One region of the Streptomyces sp. NPDC050564 genome, then DNA from elsewhere that is predicted to be linked to it. Evidence: riboswitches for the same ligand, from Rfam matches in the RefSeq annotation. Region 1 holds a riboswitch; the other holds the start of a gene.
The links. Region 1 has a riboswitch for thiamine pyrophosphate ahead of ACIBK0_RS18820 (thiamine ABC transporter substrate binding subunit). Riboswitches for the same ligand answer to the same signal wherever they lie in the genome.
Positions count from the first base shown of each region.

Region 1 (7,065 bases):
CGCCCGTGTGCCGCACGAGCTGCTCCAGCGACCATTCGGGGCAGGTCGGCACGGCGGCGGACAGGTCGGCCGCGTTCGCGGCCAGCACATCCCTCAGCTGACGTACCTGCAGCTCGATCGCGTCGCAGTAGCGGTCATGTCCGAGTGGCGTCATAATCCGCAGCCTATGCGGCGGGGGTCTCCCCGAGCACGACTATTTCGCCGGCGTCGAACTCCACGCCGACCTCGTCGCCGGGCTCCGGCGCATCCCGCAGCGCACACGCCGCTTCCAGCCGGGGCGCGTCCTCCGGCTGCAGATGCACGGCGACGTGGGTGCCCCGGAAGGTGCGCGCGGCGACCGTGCAGCGCAGCCCGTCGGCCGCGGCCACGAGCCGTACGCCGGCGGGCCGTACGAGGAGTGTGCCCGGCCCCTGGGGGGCGCCCTCCGGCACCGGAACCTTCCCCCAGGGGGTGTCCGCGGCCTCCCCGCTCACCGTCGCCCCGACCACGTTGTCGAAGCCGAGGAAGCGGGCCACGAACTCGTCCGCGGGGCGCTGCCAGACCTCGAGCGGCGTACCGGACTGGGCGATCCGCCCGTCCCGCATCACCACGACCCGGTCCGCGAGCGCGAAGGCCTCGCCCTGGTCGTGCGTGACGGCGAGCACGGTCGTGCCCAACTCACCGAACAGCTCCCGCAGTTCCACCACGAGCCGTTCGCGCAGCGAGCGGTCCAGCTGGCCGAGCGGCTCGTCGAGCATCAGCAGGCTCGGGCGGGGTGCCAGCGCGCGAGCCAGCGCGACCCGCTGCTGCTCGCCGCCGGAGAGTTCCGCGACGGCCCGCCGTTCGGCACCCGGCAGCCCGACGAGCTCCAGCAACTCTCCTACTTCCAAGGCCTGTTGCCCCTTCCGCGCCCCGTGCATCCGCAACCCGAAGGCGACATTGCCGCCCACGTCCCGCTGCGGGAAGAGCTGGTGGTCCTGGAACATCAGGCCGACGCCCCGCTTGTGCGCCGGCACCGCCGCCTGGTCGCGTCCGCCCAGTACCACACGGCCCGCGTCCAGCGACTGCAATCCGGCCACCGCCCGCAGCAACGTGGACTTGCCGCTGCCGCTCGGCCCGAGCACACAGACGATCTCGTGCTCGGCGACATCGAGGTCGACGGCGTCGAGCACCGGCCGCCCACCGAAGCGTACGGTCGCGCCTTCGAGGCTCAGCAGCATCTAGAACTCCCCGGTCCGGTCGGTCCGTACGCGCTCCAACAGCAGCAGCGCCACCGCGCACACCACCATCAAGATCGTCGAAAGGGCCATCGCCTGGCCGTAGTTGAGGTCGCCCGCCCGCCCGAGCAGCCGGGCCACGGCGACCGGCAGCGTCGGATTGTCGGGCCGTGCGATGAAGACGGTCGCCCCGAACTCGCCGAGCGACACGGCGAAGGCGAACCCGGCCGCGATCAGCAGCGCCCGCCGCACCATCGGCAGATCGACCTCGCGCCACACCCGCCACGGCGACGCCCCGAGCACGGCCGCCGCCTCCCGCAGCCGCCCGTCCACCGCCCGCAGCACGGGCAGCATCGTCCGTACGACGAAGGGGACGCCCACCAGCGCCTGCGCGAGCGGCACCAGGATCCAGGACGCCCGCAGATCCAGCGGGGGCTTGTCCAGTGCGATCAGGAACCCGAAGCCGACGGTCACCGCGGAGACGCCGAGCGGCAGCATCAGCAGGGCGTCGAAGCCCCGCACGAGACGGCCGGTGTTGCGGCGCGTCAGGGCGGCTGCCGCCAGCCCCCCGATCGCCACGGCGATGGCGGTGGCGGCGAGCGCGTACTCCAGCGAGTTGCCGATGGCTTCGATCGGCGCGACGAGGAAGATGCCGCCGTCGGCGGAGGTCAGCGCCTTGTAGTACGCGAACCCGTAGCCGCCGGGGGTGTCGAGGGAGTGCTGGACCAGCACGCCGAGCGGCAGCACGAGGAGGACGACGATGCTCGCCAGCACCCCCGCCAGCAGTGCCCATTGCCCGGCCCCGCGCGGCCGGCGCGCGGTCGCCTCCGGGGCCACCAGACGCAGCGCGGTCTCCCGACGACGTACGGTCCGGGCGTGCACGACGAGGATCGCGCCCACGGCCACGAACTGGATCATCGTCAGCACCGCCGCCGTCGCCAGGTCGAAGATCTCCGAGGTCTGCCGGTAGATCTCGACTTCGAGCGTCGAGAAGGTGGGCCCGCCGAGGATCTGCACCACACCGAAGGAGGTGAAGGTGAAGAGGAAGACCATGAGCGCGGCGGCGGCCACGGCCGGACTCAGGGCCGGCAGCGTCACCTTGCGCCAGGCCGCGAACCGGGAGGCGCCGAGCATCCGCGCGGCCTCCTCCTGGCGCGGGTCGAGCTGCGACCAGAGCCCACCGACCGTCCGTACGACGACCGCGTAGTTGAAGAAGACATGCGCGAGCAGGATCGCCCAGACGGTGGTGTCGAGCCGTACGCCCCACAGCTCGTCCAGGAGCCCGCTGCGGCCGACAAGAGCCAGGAATGCCGTACCGACAACGACGGTGGGCAGCACGAAGGGCACGGTCACGATTGCCCGCAGGACCTGCTTGCCCCTGAAATCGAAGCGCGCGAACACATACGCGCCGGGGAGCGCTATCAGCAGCGTGAGCGCTGTCGAGGCGAGCGCCTGCCACGTGGTGAACCAGAGCACGTGCCGGATGTCCGACTGCGCGAGCACATCGCCGATCCGCCCCAACTGCCAGGCCCCGTCGACCTTCAGACCGCGGGCCACGATCGCGGCCACGGGGTAGGCGAAGAAGACGGCGAAGAACGCGACGGGCAGGGCCATGAGCCCCAGCCGCGCCGCGCTCCCCTTCCGGGCCTTCGGCGGAGCTACTTCAGTACGAGCGAGGTCCACGACTTGACCCACTGGTCACGGTTGTCGGCGATCTTGGCGGGGCCCATGATCTCGGGATCCTTGGCCTGCGGGCCGAACTTCGTGAACTCCGGCGGCACCTGAGCGGCCTGCCGCACCGGGTAGACGAACATGTTGAGCGGCATGTCGTCCTGGAACTCCTTGGTGAGCAGGAAGTCGAGGAGCGCCTTGCCGCCCTTGGTGTTCTTCGCGTGGCTCAGCAGCCCCGCGTACTCGATCTGCCGGAAGCAGGTGCCGTTCGCGACGCCGGTCGGCGCGGTCGTCGGCTTCGGGTCGGCGTAGATGACCTCGGCCGGCGGCGAGGAGGCGTACGAGACGACCAGCGGGCGGTCCGCCTTGGCCTTCTTGCCGCCGGCGGATCCGGAGAACTCGTCGTTGTAGGCCTGCTCCCAGCCGTCGACGACCTTGACGCCGTTGGCCTTGAGCTTCTTCCAGTAGTCCTGCCAGCCTCCCCCATCGCCGTACTTCGCGGCGGTCCCGAGCAGGAAGCCGAGGCCGGGCGAGGACGTGGAGGCGTTCTCGGTGACGAGGAGGTTCTTGTACTCGGGCTTGATCAGGTCGTCGAAGGACTGCGGCGGCGTCAGCTTGTGCTCGCTGAAGTAGGCCTTGTCGTAGTTGACGCAGATGTCGCCGGAGTCGATGGGCGTGACCCGGTGCTTGTCCTGGTCGACCCGGTACTCCGGGAGGACCAGGTCCGAGCCCTTGGCCTCGTACGACTGGAAGAGCCCGTTGTCGAGCGCGCGGGACAGCAGGGTGTTGTCGACGCCGAAGAAGACATCGCCCTGGGGGTTGTCCTTGGTGAGGATCGCTTTGTTGACGGCCTGTCCGGCGTCGCCGTCCTTCAGGACCTTGACCTTGTACCCGGACCGCTTCTCGAAGTCCTTCAGCACGCTCTTGGACACGGCCCACGAGTCGTGGCTGACGAGCGTCACGGTCTTGGAGTCCGCGGAGCCGCCGCTGTCGGTGGACCCGCACGCCGTCAGCACGGGCAGCGTGACCAGGCCCAGGCCGACAGCCACGGACGCGAACTTCTTGGTGTTGCTCACTGATTTCCTCCTGGCTGACCAGGAAGAGACGCGGCCCTGCCCGGAACCTCTGACAGTTCCCGGGCAGGGCGCAACAGCTTGAGTGGTGACCGAACTTCCTACCCAGAATGACCTGGGCAAGGTTCAGAGGGTCTGCGGTCTCTCCCGCACTCTCAGCGCTGTGGCGCTCCCCTGTCGGAATATGAAGATGTACGTACGCAGGACAGGTTACCGCTCGGTGGCAGCGAGCTGACCGCACGCCCCGTCGATCTCCTGGCCCCGGGTGTCCCGGATGGTCACCGGCACCCCGTGGGCCGCGATCGCCTCGACGAACGCCTTCTCGTCCTCGGGCCGCGAGGCGGTCCACTTCGAACCCGGGGTCGGGTTCAACGGGATGAGATTGACGTGCACCGGCTTGCCCTTGAGCAGCCGCCCGAGCCGGTCACCGCGCCACGCCTGGTCGTTGATGTCCCGGATGAGGGCGTACTCGATGGACAGCCGACGCCCGGACCTGGCCGCGTACTCCCAGCCGGCGTCGAGAACTTCCCGCACCTTCCACCGCGTATTGACCGGTACGAGGGTGTCGCGCAGTTCGTCGTCCGGCGCGTGCAGCGAGATGGCGAGGCGGCACTTGAAGCCCTCGTCGGAGAACCGGTGGATCGCGGGGACGAGCCCCACGGTGGACACGGTGATTCCGCGCTGCGACAGCCCGAGCCCGTCGGGCTCGGGGTCGGTGAGCGCCCGGATCGCCCCGACCACTCGCTTGTAGTTGGCGAGCGGCTCGCCCATGCCCATGAAGACGATGTTGCTCAGCCGCGCCGGACCGCCCGGGATCTCGCCGTCCCTGAGGGCGCGCATCCCGTCCACGATCTGGTGCACGATCTCACCGGTCGACAAGTTCCGGTCGAGACCGGCCTGCCCGGTGGCGCAGAACGGACAGTTCATCCCGCAGCCGGCCTGCGAGCTGATGCACATGGTCACCCGGTCCGGGTAGCGCATCAGCACGGACTCGACGAGCGTGCCGTCGAAGAGCCGCCACAGGGTCTTGCGGGTGGTGTCCTGGTCGGTGGACAGATGCCGCACGACCGTCATCAGCTCGGGGAGCAACGCCTCCCGGAGCTTGCCGCGCGAGGCGGCCGGGATGTCCGTCCACTCCGCGGGGTCGTGCGCGTACCGCGCGAAGTAGTGCTGCGAGAGCTGCTTGGCACGAAACGGCTTCTCACCGATCGCGGCAACCGCCTCTTTGCGCTCGGCGGGCGTGAGATCGGCAAGGTGCCGCGGCGGCTTCTGGGCTCCGCGCGGGGCGACGAAAGTGAGTTCTCCGGGCTTAGGCATGGCTGTACCAGTGTCGCAGATCGATTTGGGTGACCTGGGGCCCTAGACGTGCGGTGATCGTCATCGGTCGTACCCGGTCGTCCTCGGCTTTCCTCCGGCGGCCCACAGACGGCCCGACCCATGCCGCCTCGGGACGGCATACGTGCAGGTTGAAGCCCCGATGAAACCAGGAGGGTGCGAGACGGCCGCCGGCACACGCGGTGCCCGTCGCGCGGCGAGTGGACGGCGGGCCGCACCCCTTCGAAGATCGCGAACAGTTCGTGATCTTCGTTTCGCGGGCGGCCGGCCCGCCGAGGACTCCACCGCGGACTCAACCGCGCCATGGGCACGTCGCAAGGTCGGCGCGCTGAGCACATGAGCTTAGGATCCGGATCGTGGCAGACATTCCCGACGAACTCATCAAGCTGGAACATTGCGCCGAGGAGGAACGCGCGAAGCTCGCGGGCCTCACCGGCGAGGAGTACGAGGCGCAGTGGCACCGATGGCGCGACGCGTCCGAGGTGGCACAGGCGGCCATCACCAAGTACGCACAGGCGGCCGAGCAGGACCGCCACGAGGTCGAGCAATCCGTGAAGAGGGCTGTACGGCGGGCAGAGGAGGACCCGGCGGACTAGTCGGGCGCGTACAGGCCCCCGCGTCTCGCGGTGGAGGCGAGGGCCCGTCGCACCATCACCCGTACGGGGTCTCGTGTCGCCCCACGCGCCCCGCTACATTCGAACGCATGAGCGAATGGCGTGATGCGGAAGAGGTCGCCCTCCCGGTGCCGGATGAGGTGCCGGAGTGGCGAGACATCGAATTCGCCCGTACGGGACTCACGCTCACGCTCCAGCGGACAGGCCGACGGCAGAAGGCCCAGGTGTTGGAGTACCGCGACCGGCCGGACGGCAGTCGCGCCCTGCTCGTCATCGTCGACTGGCCCCGGCCCACCATCCGCATGGCCTGGGTCGCATGGGACCCGGACCACATGGGCCTGCTGTACACCGAACGACACGTTCCCGCGACCGTCGAGGCCGAGCCACAGAACGGCGACGCGGTGATCGCGGGCCACGACATGCTCGACTGCTTCCACGGCCAGCCGGTCTCCTACTGGCCACACCACGCAGTCGAGGTGCGTGTGGGCGGCCGCTGGCACGAGGGCGGACTGCGGGCCCACTTCAACGGGCCGGGCGGCCGGTCCGTCGCATGGGTACAGCCGCGCTTCCACGAACCGGAATGGCGGGCCCTCGTCACCTTCAGCCGGCACTACGTATGGGATCCGGCGACGATCAGACCCCGCAGCGCTGACCAGGCCGAACAGGCCTAGACTCGAACATGTGAACGATCCAAGTCCGCCGACCCGCCTGGATCTGCTGCGCTTCCTGGAGCGCGTCCAGGAGCAGGACCTGGCGCGTACGCGGCGATGGATCGAGGCCGAGAAGCAGCGCGAAGACGAGCGGCAGCGCGGGATCGAGGCTCGGCCGCCCGCGCCGGACTGGCTCATCGAGCAGGGGCTCTCCGGGCGCGACCCCGTGTACGTGCACGTCGGCGGCTGCTGGAACTCCGGGACGCGAAGCCGCGGAGTAGAACGGCACCAGGCGGTACGGGCGCTCACGGAGGGCGGGGTACCGGCCTGCCCGCACTGCCGTCCGGACACGGATCTGGGGATCCTCGACTAAGAGCTTTCCGGCCGAGGCATGTGCGGAGCCGGACCAAGAGGGCGGTTGGGTGACGGTGCCGCGCGATCCCGTCGCCCCCCGCCGATGATCACGCCACCGCTCGCAGCGGCCCTTGCTCACCGGCAGGAACGGCTCCTCGATTGCCCATGCAGG
Region 1 covers NZ_JBITGS010000011.1:21,145-28,209, forward strand. Annotated here, with positions in the region: gene ACIBK0_RS18805 (maleylpyruvate isomerase family mycothiol-dependent enzyme) at 1-154, opposite strand, end outside; gene ACIBK0_RS18810 (ABC transporter ATP-binding protein) at 165-1,199, opposite strand; gene ACIBK0_RS18815 (ABC transporter permease) at 1,200-2,879, opposite strand; gene ACIBK0_RS18820 (thiamine ABC transporter substrate binding subunit) at 2,855-3,943, opposite strand; TPP riboswitch at 4,021-4,126, opposite strand; gene rlmN (23S rRNA (adenine(2503)-C(2))-methyltransferase RlmN) at 4,151-5,257, opposite strand; gene ACIBK0_RS18830 (hypothetical protein) at 5,632-5,871, shown strand; gene ACIBK0_RS18835 (hypothetical protein) at 5,979-6,560, shown strand; gene ACIBK0_RS18840 (DUF6233 domain-containing protein) at 6,571-6,912, shown strand.

Region 2 (7,065 bases), on a different contig from region 1:
CCACACGGCCGACCGCGAGGACGAGTTGGGCCGGCTCTTCGGTGAGCACCCGGGACTCCCGGCCGCGCCCACCGTCATGGTGTCGCGCCCCGACGACCCCGCGCTGGTACCGGACGCCGAGCACGAAGCGGCCACGCTGACCGTCACCGTGCCCTCGGGCCTTGCGGTGTCCGAGTCGGAGGTGGAGCGGGTCCTGGACGTCGCCGAGCGCGCCATACCCGGCCTCCGCGACCGCCTGCTGTGGCACGAGGTCCGCACCCCGGCCGACATCGCGGAGACCACCGGCGCGGACGGCGGCGCGGTGCCCGCCCCGGCGCTCGCCGCGGCGGACGGCCGTCTGCTGCACCCTTCGAACGGCACCCGTATGCCGGGGCTGTTCGCGGCGGGCGGCTGGGCGCACCCCGGCGGCGGGCTCCCGCATGCGGGCATGTCGGGAGCGCTGGTGGCCGGGCTGATCGTCGAGGGGCCGGAGTTCCGGGGCTCGCAGTGAGCATGCCGGTGCGCTGCCGGAGCGGCGGTCGCCCGGGCGGCGAGGGTCTCAGCGGTCCAGGCGGCGGGCCTCAGTAGCGGTACTGCTCGTCGTACCCCGTGCCGTTGCCGTTCCCCTGGTACGGATAGGGCTGCTCGGGCGGGAGTTCGCCGCCGTACGGGTCGTCGGTGGTGCGCTGCTGCGGCACCCAGACACCGCCGGCCGGGGTCTCGCCGCCGTAGGTGCCGGTGGCGTACTGATCCTGACCGTAGCCATGCTGCTGCGTGTACTGCTGCTGGTCGCCGCCGTACGTGGTGTCGTACGAGGTACCGGTGTAGGTCTGCGTGCCGTTGTACGGGTCGGAGTAGGCGGCGTACTGCTGCTGGCCGTTGCCGTAGGCGTACTGCTGCTGGTCGTAGCCGGCGTAGCTGTCGTACGCGTAGGCCTGCTGGTCCTGGTTGTGCCCGGCCGTCGCGTAGGCCTGCTGGTCCTGGTTGTGCCCGGCCGTCGCGTAGGCCTGCTGGTCCTGGGACTGGGCGGCGCCGGCGTAGGACTGGTCTGCGGCGCCCGCGTACGAGGCGCCGCTGTAGATGCCGTACGAGCCGGTGTCGTCGGGCAGCGGCTGCGGCTCGTACACGGCGGTGGTCTCGGCGGCCGCGGGCTGACCGGAACCCTGCGGCATGAACCGGTCGGACGACGCGGGCGAGAAGACGTCGTCCTCTCCGGCGTACTCGTCGTCCTGCTGATGGGCGGCGCCGTCGGTCGCTTCGAGGTCGGAGACCTCCAGCGTCGGGTCCTGGTACTCCGGTTCGCCGCGGCGGCGCTTGCTGGGCGCGGAGCGGCCATTGAGGGCCCAACCCTGGGCAAAACCACGGCGGAACGACAGGGTGACGTACGTCTGGCCGACCGCGAAGGCGGCCGCGCCCAGGCCGATGACGACCACGGAGGGCATCAGCACACCGAGGACCACACCGAGGAAGCCGACGAAGGCGAGCAGTCGGTAGCGCAGCCGCGCCTTGTACTGCAGCAGCACCTCGCCGAGCAGCCACAGCGCGACAATGCCGAACGCGATATAGAGGACCGTCCAGCCCATGTACGCCCCTCTCCCAGTGGCCGCTACGCAGTCTGTCGTACGCGGGTGCGACCGGTCTAGGCCTGCTGTGGGTGGTGCAGGCCCAGATTCTCGTAGATTTCCAGCGTCGCCGTGGAGTTGTTCAGCGTAATGAAGTGCAATCCGGGGACTCCCTCGGCCAGCAGCCTCGCGCAGAACTCCGTCGCGAACTCAATGCCAATGGAGCGTACAGCCGCCGGATCGTCTTTGGCTGTGAGGATCCGTTCTTTCAGGGCGTCAGGGAACGAAGCGTTGCTGAGCTTCGGGAGCCGCTCCAGCATCTTCACGCTCGTCACCGGCATGACCTCGGGGATCACCGGGGTTTCGCAGCCGGCCGACGCGACGCGGTCGCGCAGGCGCAGATACGACTCCGGGTGGAAGAACATCTGCGTGATCGCGTAGTCGGCGCCGGCACGGCACTTGTCGACGAAGCGCGCAACGTCCAGGTCCCATTCGGCGGACCGAGGGTGCATCTCCGGGAAGGCCGCGACGCCGACGCAGAAGTCGCCCGACTCCTTGATGAGTCGCACGAGTTCGGCCGCGTAGGTCAGGCCCCGCGGGTGCGGGACCCACTCGCCCATGGGATCGCCGGGCGGATCGCCGCGGACCGCGAGCATGTTGCGGATACCGGCGTCCGCGTACTGGCCGATGATGTTGCGCAGTTCGGCGATGGAGTGGTTGACCGCGGTCAGGTGGGCGACCGGGGTGAGCGTCGTGTCGACGACGATCTGCTGGGTCTCCTTGACCGTGCCCGCACGCGTGGAGCCGCCGGCCCCATAGGTCACGGAGACGAAGTCGGGAGCGACGGCCTCGACCCGGCGAAGGGCGTTCCACAGGTTCCGCTCGCCCTTGGGGGTCTTCGGCGCGGAGAACTCGAACGAGTACGTCTTCTTGCCGGTCGCGAGCATGTCGCGCACGGTGCGTGCGCGATCAGTCCTGGTGGAAGCAGATCCGAGGGCCATACCCGCAGGTTAGCCAGGGGGCGCCGGTCCCCCAACCGAACCGATGAGATTTGTCCGCTTTGTCGACTTCTTGTCCACCCCTCGGACATTTATCGGACGGCGGAGCGGGACGGTTGCTCCGCACGACCACCGGATGACTATGCGTGACGAAGCCGCTTCGCGAACTCTGCCGCCGCCGCGCCCGGGTCGTCCGCCTCGGTGATCGCCCGTACGACGACGACACGCCGGGCACCCGCCTCCAGCACCTCGTCGAGGTTGCCGAGGTCGATACCGCCGATGGCGAACCAGGGACGGTCGGTGCCCAGCGAGGCCGTGTAACGGACCAGGTCGAGCCCGGGTGCGTGGCGGCCCGGCTTGGTGGGGGTGGGCCAGCAGGGGCCGGTGCAGAAGTAGTCCACGCCCTCCTGGACGGCGGCGGCCGCGGCCTCGGACTCGGCGTGGGTGGAGCGGCCGATCAGGACGTCGTCGCCGAGGACGGCGCGGGCCGCGGGGACCGGGAGGTCGCCCTGGCCCAGATGCAGTACGTCGGCGCCGATCGCGTGGGCGACGTCCGCCCGGTCGTTGACCGCGAGGAGCCTGCCGTGGCGTGCGCAGGCGTCCGCGAAGACCTGGAGGTGTTCCAGCTCCTCGGCCGCCTCCATGCCCTTGTCGCGCAGCTGCACGATGTCGACCCCGCCCTCCAGGACGGCGTCCAGGAACTCGGCGAGGTCGCCCTGGCGCTTGCGAGCGTCCGTGCACAGGTAGACGCGGGCGTCGGCGAGCTGGGCGCGTGCGATGGTGGCGGCGTTCTCGGGCATGCGTATATCCCCCGTTGTCGGTGCGTACGGACCACGGCGGCCGCGTGGCCTTTCGGCGCGTACGGACCACGGTGGTCCGGTGGCTTTTCGGCGCGTACGGACCGCAGTGGTCCCGTGGCCTTTCGGCGCGTCCGGACCACGATGATCCGGTGGCTGTTCGGCCGGTGACCGCCGTGGTCCGTACGCCGGACGGTTGTCAGGTCAGACGGCGAGCGCCTGGGCGCGGCGCTTCACCTCCGTGCCGCGATTCTCGCTGAGAGCCTGCGCGGGTGTGCCGGGCAGGGTCGGGTCGGGGGTGAAGAGCCACTCGAGCATCTCTTCGTCGGTGAAGCCGTCGTCCCGCAGGAGCGTCAGGGTGCCGGACAGGCCCTTGACGACCTTGTCCCCGTCGATGAAGGCGGCGGGGACGTGCAGCGCGCGGTTCTCACCACGGCGTACGGCGATCAGCTGGCCCTCCTTGACCAGCTGCCGGACGCGGGTCACCTCGACGCCGAGCTGTTCGGCGATGTCGGGGAGGGTGAGCCAGGCGGGGACGAGAGCATCGATCTTTGCGTCAATCTCGGTCACGGGACAAGCCTGCCATCCCGGACTGACACTCGGTACCCGAGTCCCGCCGGAGCCGGGGTCCCGCGCTCCTGCGATCGGGTGGGTTTCCGCCGCTCGGCACTGCCGGAAACACCACCGGAATCCGCGGTCGGGGCGCCCCGCCGTCCAGCGGTCGCGCCGAAACGTCCTCCGGCTCCGCCGAATCGGGGGTTCCTCCGGCGGCTGAAGAGGGGTCGGCTACGCCGCCGTCGCCGCCTTCAGCGGTTTCGACGGGTCCACCAGAAGTTCCGGGTTCATCGGGGTGCCCGCCTCGATGAGCCGGCGGCCCTGGGCCAGATCCCTCGGTCGGCCCACCGCCAGGAGGGCGACCAGGCGCGTGTCGCGGAGCCAGCAGACCGTCCAGGCGGGCGCGGAGGGGTCACCGCGCCAGAGGGTCGTGTCGGCGGGGGCGTGGTGGCCCACGTACTGGACGAAACGGCCGAACTGCTCGGACCAGAAGTACGGGACGGGGTCGTACGCGGCGGGAGCCTCGCCGATGATGTTCGCGGCGACCGTGCGCGGACCCTGGAGGGCGTTGTCCCAGTGGTGGACCAGCAGGCGGTTCTCATACCTTCCCGACGGGAAGGAGGCGCAGTCACCGACCGCGTAGACGTCCGGTACGGAGGTGCGCAGGTGGTCGTCGGCCACCACCTCGCGGTGGGCGCCGAGCGCGATGCCGGAGCCGGCCAGCCAGGCGGTCGCGGGGCGCGCGCCGATGCCGACGACCACGGCGCCCGCGGGAACGCGGGAACCGTCGTCCAGCACCACCGCGCCGGGCTCGATGCGCTCCACGCGCGCGTGCGTACGCAGGGACGCCCCGCTGCTCGCGTACCAGGCCGCCATCGGCGCCGCCACCTCGGCGGGCAGCGCGCCGGCGAGTGGCCGGTCGGCGGCCTCGACGACCGTCACCGCGCACCCCGCCTCGCGCGCCGCCGTGGCGAACTCGGCGCCGATCCAGCCGGCCCCGACGACCACGATGTCGTGCTGCTGCGCGAGGACGGGACGAAGCCGCTCGGCGTCGTCCAGGGTGCGCAGCAGATGGACCCCGGGCACTCCCTCCGCGCCCGGCAGCTGAATCGGTTCCGCGCCGGTCGCGACGACCAGGACGTCGTACGGCACGGGCCCGGTGGCAGTGTCCAGCTCATGGTCCTCGGGGCGCAGGCCGAGCGCCTCGCGTCCGAGCTGCAGTTCGATGTCCAGTGCCTCGAAGTCGACATCGAAGGCGGAGCCCTCGGCCTTGCCGAGCAGGACGGCTTTGGACAGCGGTGGCCGGTCGTACGGCTGATGGGGCTCCGCGCCGATCAGCGTCACACTGCCGGTGAAGCCCTGTTCGCGCAGGGCGACCGCGGTCTGCACGCCGGCCATGCCCGCGCCCACGACGACGACTCGCCGTGCCGTACGCCCCTGCGACTGCGCCTGCGTCTGCTCGCTCACCTGATCACCATAGACAACTGACAATTTGTCAGTCAGGGGACGTGCTCAGTGACCTGTTGCACAGTGCACGTCCACTCCTCCCACGCTCATTCGTCCACTTCTTCCACCACGCTCGTCCCGCTGCCCGTCTGCGACTCCCATTCCCAGGTCTCCTCCAGGCGTACCCGCCCGTCGGCCAGCTCGACCACGCGGGACACGCAGTGCCCCGACGAGGTGCCGCCGTCGCGCTTCAGCTGCACATACCGGAAGTCGAGGCGGTCCCTCTCACGAGTACCCACGAGATGCCCGCGTACGACATCGCCACCCGCGTACTCGGCCCAGATCTCGCCGTCCTTCTCGTGGTACGTGAACCGGGTGCGGGTACCCACCTGACCTGGCGCCTGGTCTGCGACCGGGGCGAGGACGAGGCCGTCGAGCGAGCGGGGCATGGGCGGAGGCTCCCTTACTGAGACAGGTGGCGGCGGGCTAGGGTGGCCAACGTAAAGCACTCGCGGGAGCCCGGACGCACCGGGCTGAGAGGGAGGCTGGGACGGCCTCCGACCGTACGAACCTGATCCGGGTCATGCCGGCGAAGGGAGGGGCTGGACGCCCATGTCGCCTACGCGTACGTCAGACGTCCTCGTCATCGGGGGCGGAATCATCGGGCTGGTGACGGCCTGGCGGGCCGCGCAACGCGGGTTCACGACCGCCGTGGTGGATCCCGAACCGGGCGGCGGAGCGGCCCAGGTCGCGGCCGGGATGCTCGCCGCCGTCACCGAACTGCACTACGGCGAGCAGACCCTGCTGGGCCTCAACCTCGCCTCCGCGCGCCGCTATCCGGACTTCGCCGCCGAGCTCACCGAGGCGACGGGCCAGGACCTCGGCTACCGCCAGTGCGGCACGCTGGCCGTCGCGCTGGACGCCGATGACCGCGCGCATCTGCGGGAACTGCACACCCTGCAACGGCAGTCGGGGCTCGACTCGGAGTGGCTGAGCGGGCGCGAGTGCCGCCGTCTGGAGCCGATGCTCGCACCCGGCGTACGCGGTGGTCTGCGGGTCGACGGCGACCATCAGATCGATCCGCGCCGGCTCGCCAAGGCCCTGGTCACGGCGTGCGAGCGGGCCGGGGTGGTGTTCCACCGGACCTGGGCGGAGCGGCTGAGCGTCGTAGGGGGCCGGGCCGCCGGAGTCGTCACCACGGACGGCACCGAGCCGGCCGCCGGTCAGGTCGTGCTCGCCGGAGGCAGTCTCAGCGGTCGTCTGGCGGGCGTCCCCGACGACGTACTGCCGCCCGTGCGGCCGGTGAAGGGGCAGGTACTGCGGCTGACCGTGCCGAACCGGTACGCGCCCTTCCTGAACCGAACCGTCCGCGCCGTCGTGCGCGGAAGCCAGGTCTATCTGGTGCCGCGCGAGAACGGCGAACTCGTCGTGGGCGCGACCAGCGAGGAGCTGGGCTGGGACACGACGGTGACCGCGGGCGGCGTGTACGAGCTGCTGCGCGACGCCCATGAGCTGGTGCCGGGGATCACCGAGCTGCCGCTCACGGAGACCCGGGCGGGGCTGCGCCCCGGCTCCCCCGACAACGCTCCGCTCCTCGGACCGACCGCGCTGGACGGCCTCCTCCTCGCCACCGGGCACTACCGCAACGGGGTGCTCCTCACGCCCGTCACCGGTGACGCCATGGCGCACGTCCTGACCACCGGTGAACTCCCCGACGTGGCCCGCCCC
Region 2 covers NZ_JBITGS010000006.1:97,278-104,342, forward strand. Annotated here, with positions in the region: gene ACIBK0_RS11575 (phytoene desaturase family protein) at 1-490, shown strand, start outside; gene ACIBK0_RS11580 (hypothetical protein) at 561-1,562, opposite strand; gene metF (methylenetetrahydrofolate reductase [NAD(P)H]) at 1,619-2,542, opposite strand; gene thiE (thiamine phosphate synthase) at 2,680-3,339, opposite strand; gene ACIBK0_RS11595 (Rv2175c family DNA-binding protein) at 3,541-3,906, opposite strand; gene ACIBK0_RS11600 (NAD(P)/FAD-dependent oxidoreductase) at 4,123-5,358, opposite strand; gene ACIBK0_RS11605 (hypothetical protein) at 5,445-5,786, opposite strand; TPP riboswitch at 5,839-5,952, shown strand; gene thiO (glycine oxidase ThiO) at 5,950-7,065, shown strand, end outside.
Region 2: it holds a riboswitch for thiamine pyrophosphate, as region 1 does, so the genes downstream of both, thiO (glycine oxidase ThiO) here and ACIBK0_RS18820 (thiamine ABC transporter substrate binding subunit) in region 1, are expected to answer to the same signal.